4 regions of the Aeromicrobium sp. P5_D10 genome follow, and region 2 is predicted to be linked to each of the others. Evidence: riboswitches for the same ligand, from Rfam matches in the RefSeq annotation. Region 2 holds a riboswitch; each other region holds the start of a gene.
The links. A riboswitch is a leader RNA that binds a small molecule or an ion and turns the genes downstream of it on or off. The one in region 2 is predicted to bind cobalamin.
Positions count from the first base shown of each region.

Region 1 (3,213 bases), on a different contig from region 2:
GGCCACCCTCGCACTGCATCTGGCCATCACCAGGATCCGTGAGGTCATGGCCGAACTTGAGACCGACTACGGGCAGCAGTGCCCTGTCATCGTGGTCTACCGGGCCAGCCAGCCCGAGCAGCAGATTCTACGTGGGACGGTGTCGACGATCGCCGACAGTGTCGAGGCTGCCGGTCTACGTCAGGCCGCTGTGATCCTGGTCGGACACGCACTGTCGCCCGAGACAGGCGGCGAGTCCTATCTTTACGCGCCGTCGCGGTCGCGCAGACTCAAGCGGGCAGCGTCAGGAACCACTGAGTGACGGTGCGGGCGGGGGTCCAGCCGGTGAACCCGCCCAGGGGTGACGCCGTCTCGATCGTGAGGCGAGTCAGCTCTCCGCCGTGCGTGCGATAGGCCTCGGCGAGGGCCTGTTCGGTCTCGAGCGTCACGCCGTGGACGACGATGCGTCCGCCGGGCGTGAGCGCGGCGAGGCAGGTTTCGATGACGCCGGGCGCGGTGGCCCCACCACCGATGAACACGGCATCGGGGCGGCGGAGACCCGACAGGGCCTCTGGCGCCCGTCCGGTCACGACATGCAGATCGGGAACGCCGAGCCGGGAGGCATTGCGTCCGATGCGGCCAGCGCGGTCGGCGTCTGATTCGACAGCGGTGGTCGAACAGCTCGGATGAGCCCGCATCCACTCGATGCCGACTGATCCGGCGCCACCGCCGACGTCCCACAGGTGTTCGCCGGGCGTCGGAGACAGACGCGCCAAAGCCGAAGCGCGGATATCGCGTTTGGTCAGCTGGCCGTCGTTGTCGAAGACGTCGTCGGGCAGTCCTGTCGTCCAGCCCATCTTGCGCGGGCCCGACAGCTCGATTCCGATGATGTTGAGCCGGGGAGCCGTATCGCACCAGGCTTGGGCGCTGGCGGTGACATGCGTTTCCTCCGCTGAGCCGAGGTTGCCGAGGACTTGCAGGGTGCTGTCGCCGTAGTCGGTCTCGACGAGGAGTGCAGCGATCCGTCCGGGGGTGTCCTGATCTGACGACAGCACGATCAGACGTCGACCCGGCGCCAGTTCGCGCAGGATTCGGGCCGGGTCACGTCCTACGACGCTGACCACGACACAGGACTCGGACGACCAGCCGAGCCGGGCCCGTGCCAAGGACACCGAGGAGACAGCGGGGTGCACTGTCACGTGATCGGCTCCCAGAAGATCGATCAGTGTCGTGCCGATGCCAGAAATCAGAGGATCGCCGGAGGCAAGCGCAACGACCGGTCCGCTCACGAGATCCGCGATGAACGGGGCGAGCTGCTCGCGAAGGGGCGAAGGCCAGGTCTCGCGGCGCTGCCCGGTGACTGACGGAACCATCGACAGATGACGTCCGCCGCCGATCAGCACTGCGGCTCCGAGGACGATTCGTCGATGCGCCTGGGGCAGATCGTCCCAGCCGCCCGCGCCGATGCCGATGACGCTCAGAGATGTCGAAGCAGAGGGGGGATCGGTGGCCAACATTGCTCGCCACGCTATCGTCATGAGCGGCACGAGGTGCCCCAAGGGTCCAGGCATCGGAAACGGTGCGGAAGATCTGAGGGGAGAATCTGGGAAGTCGGTGAGAGTCCGACACAGGCCCGCTGCGGTGAGTCAGGCCCCTGCAATCTGGGGGACTTGATAAGTCCGAAGACCGGCCCCGCGCCTGACCACAGTTTCGGCGTAATCAGCCGACGGCGAATCGAGCGGGAGCCTCCATGCCACTGCAATATCCCTTTTCTGCCGTACTCGGCTGTCAGAGCGATGCGCTCGACGACATGGGCCTGGCCCTGATCCTCAATGCGGTCTCGCCCCACATCGGCGGCGTCCTGGTGCGTGGCGAGAAGGGTACGGCGAAGTCGACCACGGTGCGGGCCATGACCGGGGTCCTCCCGCCGGTCGAGGTGTTCGCCGCGGACCGGTTCTCGATCGATCCGGCCGACGCTGCCGGGGCCTCACCCGACGGCCCGTTCGCATCCGATCACCCGACGACGGTGAGGCCCGCCCGGCTGGTCGAACTGCCGGTCGGAGCGACCGAGGACCGGGTGCTGGGTTCGATCCAGCTGGAACGAGCGCTCTCGCACGGCAAGGTCGAATACGAACCCGGTCTGCTTGCCGCGGCGCATCGCGGCCTGCTCTATGTCGACGAGGTCAACCTGCTTCACGACCACCTGGTCGACGTGCTTCTCGATTCGGCGGCAATGGGCCGAGTGACGGTCGAGCGTGACGGCGTTTCGCTCGAGTACGCCTCGCGGTTCGTGCTGATCGGGACGATGAACCCCGAGGAAGGTGAGCTACGGCCGCAGCTGCTCGACCGTTTCGGTCTGACGGTCGAGGTGTCGGCGGTGCGTGAGCCTCACCTGCGGGCCGAGGTCGTACGCCGACGGATGAGCTTCGATCTGGACCCCGCTGCATTCGTCAAACAGTTCGAGGCCGCTGATCACGCGTTGACCGAGCGGATCGACGCAGCTCGGGCTCGGTTGCCGTTCGTGGAACTCACCGACGCGGCGCTGTTGAAGATCGCAGAAGTGTGCGCGGCATTCGAGGTCGACGGTCTGCGCGCCGATATCGTGACCGCCCGAACCGCTGTCGCCCACGCTGCCTGGAACGGACGGGACGAGGTGGCACGCGAAGACATCCGCCGCGCAGCGTTGTTGGCACTGCCGCACCGTCGGCGTCGTAATCCGTTCGACGCTCCGGGCCTCGATGAGGAGTTGCTCGACCAGATCCTGGGTGATGAGGAACTCCCTCCTGAACCGCCGCCGGAGCCCGAACCGGAACCGGAGCCTGAGCCCTCGCCACCGGGTGAGAGCGAGGATGGGGGCGATCAGCCTGACGGTCCTAGTGACGACTCTGCACCGGCCGAACCTCAAGATGCTCCGGCCCAGCAGCCTGCGCCGCCTACCAGTGCGAGCAACGAATCGGTCGTCTCTGCCAGCACACCTGCCTGGCGGCCCAAAGCGCTGACGGTACGCGGAACCGGCCACGGAGCCGCGGGACGGCGCAGCCGCGCCATCACCTCGCATGGACGGCGGGTTGGGGTGACCCAAGAACCGTCAGGTTCGCTGCACCTGGTCGAGACGCTGATGGCCGCGGCCGGCAAGCAGGCCGATCGTCAACAGAACGGAAAGGTCGCACTGCACGCCGAGGACCTGCGGTTCGCAGTGCGCGAAGGTCGCGAATCCAATCTCGTGCTGTTTTG
Region 1 is NZ_JBFUME010000006.1:448,334-451,546, forward strand. Features, by position in the region: gene cobM (precorrin-4 C(11)-methyltransferase) at 1-301, shown strand, start outside; gene cbiE (precorrin-6y C5,15-methyltransferase (decarboxylating) subunit CbiE) at 270-1,496, opposite strand; cobalamin riboswitch at 1,526-1,674, shown strand; gene ACXJKC_RS14770 (magnesium chelatase subunit D family protein) at 1,736-3,213, shown strand, end outside.
Region 1: another riboswitch for cobalamin. It lies ahead of ACXJKC_RS14770 (magnesium chelatase subunit D family protein); the one in region 2 lies ahead of ACXJKC_RS10565 (ABC transporter substrate-binding protein).

Region 2 (3,213 bases):
CGGTCCAACCCGCGCCGCTGAGGGAGCCGAGCAGCCAGAACAGCACGCCGCGGGTCTGCTCGGCGTCGGCGGACGAGGTGACGATGAAGGAGGTGAGCGCAGAGAACAACTGGGTCGCAGCGACGCCGGCGAGGACGACACGATCGGGCGTGCCGCCGGCACCGGCGGCAAGCAGCAGGACCATCGAGAATGCCACGGCCGCGCCGAGGAATGCCCCGGTCGACAGGGTGATGATTCCGCCGCCGACGCCGAGGATCACGACAAGCACGGCCCCGGTCGAGGCGCCCGAGGAGATGCCGAGCACGAACGGGTCGGCGAGCGGATTGCGCAGTAGTGACTGCATGATCGCGCCGCAGATCGCCAGACCGGCGCCGCACACGGCCGCCAGGAGCGTGCGCGGCAGGCGCAGCTCCCAGACGATGCCGTCGCGGATGCGTGACACGCCTGCGTCACCCCATCCGAGGTGCTGGCCGACCACGGCAAACACCTCGCCGACTGAGAGATCGGCCGGGCCGATCGTGATCGCCACGGCGATCGACAGCGCCAGCGCCGTGAGGCCCACCGCCCAGAACGCCCCGCGGGCACCCCGGACCGCGAGCGTCGGATCGGCCTGGTTCAACGCGTGAGCCCGAGCTCGGCCAGCGCCTTGGAGAGCTTCTCGGTGCCGTCGACCGTGCGGATCGAGGGGTTCATGTCAGCGCCGTTCATGATGACGTAGCGCTTGTTGCGCACTGCCGTCAGGCGCTTGGTGACCGGGTTGGACTCGAGGAACTTGATCTTGTCCTCCAGCTTGTCACCGGTCTGGGACTTGCGGCGCAGGTCGCCGAGCACGATGACGGTGGGGTCTCGGTCGAGGACGCTCTCCCAGCTGACCTGGGGCCACTCGGTGACCGTGTCGTCGAAGACGTTCTCGACGCCGACGGTGCGCGACATGACGCCGGGCGAGCCGTTGGCTCCGGCCATGTAAGGCAGCTCGGTGTTGGCGAACCAGTACGCGATGGACACGTCGCTCTTCGGGGCGTTCTCGGTGGCCTTGGCCATGCGGGACTTGAGCTCGGCGATCAGCTTCTCGCCGCGGGACGAGACGTCGAAGATCTGGGCGAGGTCGGTGATCTCCTGGTAGATGACGTCCATCTCGAGCGGGTGTTCGCGGGGTCCATCGCCGCTCTCGTCGGTGCGACCGTCGCAGTGCGACGGGGCGACGTACGTGGGCACGCCCAGCTTGGCGTACTGCGCACGCCGGTCAGGGTCCTCGTCGTTGAGGGAGCCGCCGAATGACGCCGTCACGATGTCGGGCTCCTCCTGCAGCACTCTCTCGTAGGAGACGGCATTGTCACCGAGGCGGGGAACCGTGGCATTGGCCTTTGCCAGGTTGGGGCGGATCTCGTCGGTCCAGGTCGAGGTGCCGACCATGCGGTCGCCCAGGCCGAGAGAGAGCAGGATCTCGGTCGATCCCTGGTTGACCGAGACGGCACGCTGCGGTGCCGCCTCGATGGTCACGTCGGTGCCGCAGTTGTCCTTGAGCGTGAGCGGGTAGGTCGTGCTGCCTTCGCCCGCTCCCGGGGTCGAGGCGTCGCGGTCGGATGACTCACTGGTTCCGCAGGCGGTGAGGACGGAGGCGGCAAGCCCGGCGCAGAGCGCCCAGGCGGCAGAGCGCGTGAAGGAAGGAAAAGACACGTGATTCCTGTGATCTGAGGCTCTTGCGCGGAGCCTGACGAATGATCCGGCCGACATGAGTCGACCGCAAACCAGCAGGTCTTCGGACTCGGGTTCGACCGGATGGTGGCGCCTTCCCAGATCTTGCGATCCAGTGGCGATGCCACCTCCGTCCCCCTCACCGCTGCGCGTCAGCTCCGGAGTCACACCGGATTCCCTGACCCAAACGAATGGGTACGACTGGTTCGCTGGCAGCCTAGCAAGGGCTCGACTCGCCCGGTCTCGGGGTTCTCCTGACCATGCCTGGAGCGAACTGCAGGACGTGGCGTCGTCGAGTCAGACGGTCTCGTTCGACAGGAGCGGTTGTACCGCGAGGGCAACACGCAGTGAGAGATTCTCGGGGTCGATCGGATGCCCCAGAATTCCTTCGATGCGTCGGATGCGCTGGGTCACGGTGTTCGCATGCACTCCCAGCCTCCGCCCACATCGTGAAGGGCTCCCCGAGGTGTTCAGGAAGTGTCGCATCGTCACCAGAAGCCTGTCGCGGCCCTCGTGCTGCAGCAACGGGCCGAGTTGATCCTCCACGAACCGGCGAGCCAGATCATCACGTTGGGAAGCCAGAATCTCGACTGCCGCATCTGGGAAACACGCGACGCGGCCCGGCGAAACGGGCATTCGCGCGGTCAACAGCGCTTCGTCGTGGGTGTGTCGAAAGCCGTCAATCCCGGCGCGGGCAGCGCCGAAGGCCACGCCGACGCCGGGTGGAAGCTCGATTTCGCGCAGCCGGTCGTACGACGACGCCGAAATGGGTGTGAACCATCCGTGCACGCTCGACACCCCGGCCGGCACCGCGAGGTGTTGGCGAGCAAGACCGGCAATACGCCGCCGCACGGACTCGCCCACTTGCCCGGCGATGCCCTCGGCGGTTGACCACGCCACATAGCCGATGTGGGTTTCGCCGGCGCTGTAGCCGAGAAGGTCATGAAGGTCCGCTGCACCGACCGTGCCTGCCAGAGCTCCCTTGACGATCTCACCACGGCGCGACTCATGTTCTTGCATCATGGACATGCGCACGTGATTGAAGATGACGACGGTCTCGCTCGTCATGGCCTGCATGTACTCGAACATGCGGATGGACCCGACCTCCAGCGCTTCGGCTCGACGCTCGTGAGGCAGCGACGATTCGCGAAGGAAGCGGGTGTAGCCGTTCCAGATCCTGGCGTGACCCACCTCGTAGGACCGCAGTATTCCCGACAGCGGTGCGTCGGCCGCCGCCATGAGCTCGACGAACTCTCGAGCAGCGCTCGGGAGGGAGGACTTGCCGCCCTCGGCGAAGAACCATGCCCGGAGATGCGGCAGATGTGAGACCACCGAGGAGCGCAGTGCGTCCCGGGTTCCCGGCGGACTGGTGTGCAGCGCCGGAACCTCGGCCCAGAGCTCGTCAGCCAGTCGAGCGAAGCCTTCGGCACCGACGTGGTCAAGCCACACGACGAAGGGCGGAGGCCTCAGTTGCGGTTTGCTCGCCATCACCCCGACATAGTAGCCACGCCGGCTGTG
Region 2 is NZ_JBFUME010000005.1:14,088-17,300, reverse strand. Features, by position in the region: gene ACXJKC_RS10570 (FecCD family ABC transporter permease) at 1-619, opposite strand, end outside; gene ACXJKC_RS10565 (ABC transporter substrate-binding protein) at 616-1,677, opposite strand; cobalamin riboswitch at 1,734-1,916, opposite strand; gene ACXJKC_RS10560 (PucR family transcriptional regulator) at 1,993-3,183, opposite strand.

Region 3 (3,213 bases), on a different contig from region 2:
GCCATAGAACAGTGGATCGCCCTCAGACAGCAGGACGACCGAACGGCCCTGGTCTAGATGGACGGCCAGACGCTGCGCCGATTCTTCGTAGAACTGCGCCAGTGCGCCGACGTAACCGCCCACATGGTCGGTGCTCCCGGTCGTGACGGGATACGTCAACTGCTCCTCGATGACACCGCCTGGGAACAGCTCAGCGGCGATGCGGCGCGCATTCGACTCCTTGCCGACACCAGCGTGATACGCGATGACGTCGGCATTCTCGATGAGCCGGGCGGCCTTGCGCGTGATGAGCTCGGGATCGCCGGGGCCGACGCCGACGCCGTAGAAGTGACCGGTCATTCCTTCTCCTGGGCAAGAGCGTTGAGGGCTGAAGAGGTCATGGCCGATCCTCCGCGGCGTCCCAACACAGTGACGAACGGGATGTCGATGCCATGGTCGTCCGCGAAGGTCGTCATCGCGTGTTTGGACTCGGCCGCACCGATGAATCCCACCGGACAAGCCACAATCGCTGCCGGACGCGGTGCTCCGTCGATCAGCATCTCCAGCAGGTGGAACAGTGCAGTCGGCGCATTTCCGATGGCGACGACCGCGCCGTCCAAGTGCGGCTCCCACAGTGAGACGGCCGCCGCAGTGCGGGTCGTCCTCCACTGTTCGGCGAGGGCGGGGACCTGCGCCTCGTTCAGCATGCACAGCACAGCGTTGTCTGCCGGCAACCGGCTGCGCGTCACGCCTTTGACCACCATCGTCGCATCGCACAGGATCGGCGCCCCGGCACGCAGCGCGGTACGTGCGGCAGGCACAAGTCGATCATCGACCACGAGATCGCCCACCAGGTCGACTTGGCCGCTGCCGTGGATCATCCGTACCGCAAGCTTCTCGGCGTTGGGCGGAACCAACGACAGGTCTGCTTCGCGCCGGATCATGGCAAATGAGTCGTCGTAGATCGCCGGGCCACGATCGATATAGGCGTAGTGACGCGATGGACGCTTCAGTTCGGTCATGGCTGCTCCTCAGGAACGAGAACGCCGCGCCACGGCGTGATGATCACGCCAGGAGCGGAGCTGGTCAGTGCGTGGATCGTCATCCGATCGAGTCCGGCCTCGGTGACAGCTTGGTGCCGGCCTCCCGGGACGTCACCGTAGGGAAGCGGTTGCGACGGCGGCGGGATCCGCATGTCTGGGAGAGCGGACGTCGTCAGTGGTTCAGTGAGCTCGGCGACGTGCCACGCCGCGGTGGCTCCAGTTCCCCGTCGTTCGACGAACTGCTCAGCGAGTTCGACGAGGCGCGCTGCCGCCGCATCCAACGAGATGACCTCGCTCCAGCCGGAGCCGACTCGAAGCTGTACGAGTTCGTGGTCGATCGCGACGAGTCCGAGATCGCAACTGCGGTCGATCAGATCCCCACGCCCGTCGTCGAGCACGAACAGGAACCGTCCGGGCAGGTCGGCCAAACGCGGCGATGACAGTAGCCGCTGATCGAGTTCCACGGCGCTCCCACGCAGATCCGCGCGTCCGCCCGCCAACCCGGTCTGGGGCGAGACCATCACATTGCGTATCAGCTCGTGGCTGCGGCTCGGCAACAGTCCGGTGCTCTCAAGTGCGGATATCACTTCTGCCGGAAGCCCGTCCTCCGCCTGTGGCAGGCCACGCAGTTGGAGATTGGCCCGCGACGTCAGGTGGACTCGACCGTCGCCGTAAGTCCCGGCCACGTCCGCGAGCGCTTCTAGCGAGGACGTCGCGACATGCCCGCCGATCAGGCGTAGACGCACCAGCATGCCGTCGTCTGCGCGCCACGGGCGCAGCGCTCCCGGGCACCGATCCGCACGGCTGCGGTTGGAAGACATCGCGCCAACCCATCTGGTCTCCGGGCCCGTCCGCGAGGCCGCCTGTGACCTGGCGGCGGTTGCCGCTAGGGCCAGCAGGTCTTCGGACTCGGGATCACGCGGGCCGAAGCGCCTTCCCGGACGTGTGTCCAGTGGCTGCGACTCAAGAGCCGCGTGCTGGCCCGTCACCCTCACCGCTGCGCGTCAGCTCCGGATTCTCACCGGATTCCCTGACTCCACGAGGTGGAGAAACTGGCGCGCCCAGCATAACCCCGCCGTTACGGACCGATGGCGGCACCGTCCGCTCAGCCGACGCTGGGCACGGCATCGTTCGTGATGTGTACCGATTCCGCGAAGTTGGCGATCTGCTGATTTCCCCAGCCGAGACCGTCCCAGACTTGGATGACCAGGAACGTCCCTGATGCTTGCTCGACAAACAGCGTGCGGGTGTCACCGGCGCCCTTCATGTGCGCGATGACTCCCTCCTGGTCTCCTACTTGGACGCGGTCCAGCTTGACGCCGCTCGGCACGCCGGTGTCGGACTGTGTGGAAACCGCAATCGTGCCCTCAAGACTCGTCATGCCTTCCACCACATCGCCTTGTTCAGCATCTTTCGGCGCCAAGGTGAGCAGCCCGCGAGTGTCATCCCTGATCTGCCAACCGGCCGGAACCATGTCGAGGACGTAGCCCGTCGGCTGCTTGCCGCTGTACGACACCAGCTCAATGGCAGAACCTGACTGCGGCGGTGCGGCAGCTGTGATTCCCGGCGCATCCGGATCGGTCGGTGACGCGGTCGGGGCCAAGATCGCGAAGGTCCCTATCGCGGCGGCCGCCACCAACGTCGACCCGACGCCGAACCGGCCGGCACGGCGTCGGCGCATGACTCGGCGGGCGCGGGCCAGGTCGGCATCGGCGACCGAGGGGGTCGGATCGTGGGACAGCCCGGCGGCCTCATGCATCAGCGTACGAAGATCGGTCATGACAAGCTCCTGGTGATCGGTGTTGCCAGCGCGACGGCCGGCGGTTCGGGGGTCCTGGGGGCCGTGACATCCAGGACGTCACGTAGTTGGTCGAGCGCCCGTGACGTCTGGCTTTTCACGGTTCCGTGCGAGCAGTTCAGTGCATCGGCTGTGTCGGCGACGCTCATATCGTGGAAGTACCGGTAGACCAGCGCAGCCCGCATACGCGGTGGCAGATTGCCCATCGCTTCGTGCAGGGCATCGATTCTCTGCGACCCCGCGTCGGGTTCCCCCGACTGGCGCTCCGGCATCACGGACAATGTGCGTTCGCGGCGCCGCCACGGTCGGCGGTGCTCGTCCATCAACGCATTGGCCAGCGCACGACGGACGTACCCTTCAGGCTTGGTCGCCTTCTGGAACAGCGGCCACGAC
Region 3 is NZ_JBFUME010000006.1:443,458-446,670, reverse strand. Features, by position in the region: gene ACXJKC_RS14755 (precorrin-2 C(20)-methyltransferase) at 1-339, opposite strand, end outside; gene ACXJKC_RS14750 (precorrin-8X methylmutase) at 336-1,001, opposite strand; gene ACXJKC_RS14745 (nitrite reductase) at 998-1,843, opposite strand; cobalamin riboswitch at 1,900-2,094, opposite strand; gene ACXJKC_RS14740 (hypothetical protein) at 2,128-2,802, opposite strand; gene ACXJKC_RS14735 (SigE family RNA polymerase sigma factor) at 2,799-3,213, opposite strand, start outside.
Region 3: another riboswitch for cobalamin. It lies ahead of ACXJKC_RS14745 (nitrite reductase); the one in region 2 lies ahead of ACXJKC_RS10565 (ABC transporter substrate-binding protein).

Region 4 (3,213 bases), on a different contig from region 2:
GCGACGATGCTTCGCTGGAGGCGGCGCTGGCGACCGGCTGCACACGCGTCAACCTTGGCACAGCGGCGATCGAGAATCCCGACTGGTGCGCCAAGGTCGTTGGCCAGTACGGCGATCAGATCGCGGTGGGCCTCGACGTACGCGGCACGACGCTGGCTGCCCGTGGCTGGACCGAGGACGGCGGCGACCTGTTCGAGACCCTGGCGCGCCTGGATCGCGACGGCTGCGCCCGCTACGTCGTCACCGACGTGACCAAGGACGGCACGCTGACCGGGCCCAACCTCGACCTGTTGCGTCAGGTGTGCGCCGTGACCGATAAGCCCGTCGTCGCCTCGGGCGGCGTGTCGAGCCTGCAGGACCTGCGTGACATCGCGACGCTTGCCGACCTCGGCGTCGAAGGGTCCATCATCGGCAAGGCGTTGTACGCCGGTGCGTTCACCCTGCCCGAAGCCCTCGCCGCGGTACGCGAGGTCTGAACCCATGGCGTCGGGCGCGGAGATCTGGTCGGGCTTCTCGGCCGATCCTCGCGAGCCGGACGCTGCGCTGCTCAGGGCGACCGATGCCGACCGCGATCATGCCGTCACGGTGCTGCGCGACGCCTATGCCGACGGCAGGCTGACCCGCGACGAGTTCGAGGCACGGAGTGCCGATGTCCTGGGCACCCGCCTCGTGGGCGGGCTTGCAGCGTTGCTGACCGACCTGGTCGTGGCGACCCCCGCCCCGGTCGTGAGGCAGGCGGCCAACCGTTCCAGCCTGCAGGTCCAGGCGGTGACCCAGTACCAGCGCGATCTGCGCGACGCCCGCAATGGGTGGATCTTCGTGTCCGGGCTGTGCGTGGCGATCTGGGGTGCCACGAGTATCGCGAGCGGCGGGCTGTTGTTCTTCTGGCCGATCTTCCCGAGCCTCGGCGTGGGGATCGGCTACTTCTCGATGCGGCTGAACCGCGAGTCGCGGATCGAGGCGATCGAGGACAAGATCGCTGCCAAGCGTCGTCGTCGGCGCGGGCTGGGATAGGACGTCGGTCACATCAGGACCTGACTACGCGGGAATGCGTTAAGGTCCGTTCTTGAGTCACGGAAATCGTGACTTGCTGTAACCAGTTGCACTCGTGCTGGGGGAAGTCGGTGAGAATCCGGCGCTGTCCCGCAACCGTGTGTGGCGTGAGCGATCGCGCCACGAGTCGGAGTACCTGTCACGAGGGTGTCTGGCCAAGTCCTGCCGCGGAAAGCGGGACATGGCCGAATCGTTCTCCGATTCGATAACAGCTCCGCGCCAGATTCTCTGACGCGGAGTTTTGTGTCGATCGGGACGTTTTCTCTGCCATGCCTTACCTCTGCGGGGTCCGAGCAAGGAGAGAATTCATGGGATCCCGGTCCATCATCGAAAGACGGCGTCGCAGCCGAGTGGGAGCAGCGCTGATCAGCGCGTTCACCACACTTGCCCTCGTGCTGGGGCTGGCTCCGGCCGCCCAAGCAGCAAGCGACATATCGGTCTACGTGACCTTCGAGGGCTACAACATCGGTCAGGGCTACTACGTCGAGCCGGTCAAGGTGACGGTCCCGGAGGGCTCGACGGCCGCGGCTGTCACCGAGAGCGTCCTGGATGAGACATCGCACCAGTTCACCGCGTTGGACGCTGGGGATACCAGCAGCGCGGGCTGGTACCTGTCGGGCGTCAAGGGCTTCGACAAGGGAACCGCGAACGTTCCGTCGTACATCACGAGCCAGCCGGGATTCGAGCTGACCGGCACCGACGGAGACGCGTACCTCGGCACGCCCGACTACAACTCCATGTCTGGCTGGATGTACACGGTCAACAACGTGACGGCCCAGGTCGGTGCGGGTGCACTGACTCTGCACGATGGTGACGTCATGCGGTGGCAGTTCACGCTGTACGGCTATGGCTGCGACCTCGGCCTGGCAGATTCTTGCTGGGAGAGTGAGTCCTACTTCTCCCAAGTCGACAAGACCGATCTGATCAGGGGCATCGGCAAGGGCAAGACCGCAACGGCTACTGACGCAGAACTTGCCACGGCCAGGACGACGGCCGTGAATCCCACTGCCACGCAGCAGCAGGTCACCGCTTCGCTCACAGCACTGAACACCGCGGACCCAGCTTCTTCGTGGGTTCGGCTCACCACGACTGCACAGGGTCAGTTCCTGACCAAGCTGCGCGAGAAGCTGGTCAGCGACTTCGGCCAGACCGCAGGCGACTACGACTACAGCGTCGTCAAGAAGCTCAGCATCACGGGAACGTTGAACGCTCAGGACTACACGGATCTGCGTAACGCTTCGTACGCGGGGACGTCGATCGAAGAGCTCGACCTGTCGGGTGCGGTGGACGCGACGACCTACGCCCTCAGCGGCATGACTGCGCTGACCGATGTCAGCCTGCCTCCCGTCGCCAACTACACCGTGGCGAATCCGTTCCAGGGCAACAGCTCGCTCCGCAACGTCGTGGTCGCCGCCGAGACCTACACCTTCGGCTCCACCACGACGTTCAACGGCATCACGACGCTGGAGCGCATCACGTTCCTGCACACCACGAAGCCGTCGCTGAATGCCTCGACCTTCAACGGTTCGAACAACGCTGACCCGGACAATCGCACGGTCAAGGCTGTCGTTCCGAACCAAGACCGGGGCGACTACGACAAAGCCTCGTTCTCCCAGTACTTCGCCGGCGTCACCGAAAAGGCCAGCGCCGCCGATCTGGGCGAACTGGAGACCGTCACCGACGAGGCCAAGGCAATCGGCCATGGTGCAGCGGCGGCCGAGTTCCGGTGGACCCTGCTGCAGGACGCGATCACGAAGGCCACCACGGTCCATGACGACGCTGATGCGTCCGCTGCGGCGGTCTACGGTGCACGGCTGGCTCTTCAGACGGCGATCAGCCGCATCGCTGTCGCCGAGATCGGGCTCTCGTTGAAGGTCACGCACGGCGCAGACGTCACACTGTCGTGGAAGAACGGCACGGCTCAGCACTTCGCCGAGCACACGGCGCACCCCCTGGCCAAGGTGGACTCGCTGTCGAACAACGAGTACGACATCTACGTTCCGACGACCACGACGCCGTACACATCGCAGCACATCGCTTCGGCCGTGATCCCGGGAACGACCGACAAGGTGGCCAAGATCTTCACGGTCGCGGCCGCCTCAGCAGGGGCTCAGTACACATTGGACCTCACCCCGTTGGCCGGGCGTCAGGACACCGCAT
Region 4 is NZ_JBFUME010000010.1:92,877-96,089, forward strand. Features, by position in the region: gene priA (bifunctional 1-(5-phosphoribosyl)-5-((5-phosphoribosylamino)methylideneamino)imidazole-4-carboxamide isomerase/phosphoribosylanthranilate isomerase PriA) at 1-476, shown strand, start outside; gene ACXJKC_RS18095 (DUF1707 SHOCT-like domain-containing protein) at 481-1,014, shown strand; cobalamin riboswitch at 1,067-1,211, shown strand; gene ACXJKC_RS18100 (fibronectin type III domain-containing protein) at 1,362-3,213, shown strand, end outside.
Region 4: another riboswitch for cobalamin. It lies ahead of ACXJKC_RS18100 (fibronectin type III domain-containing protein); the one in region 2 lies ahead of ACXJKC_RS10565 (ABC transporter substrate-binding protein).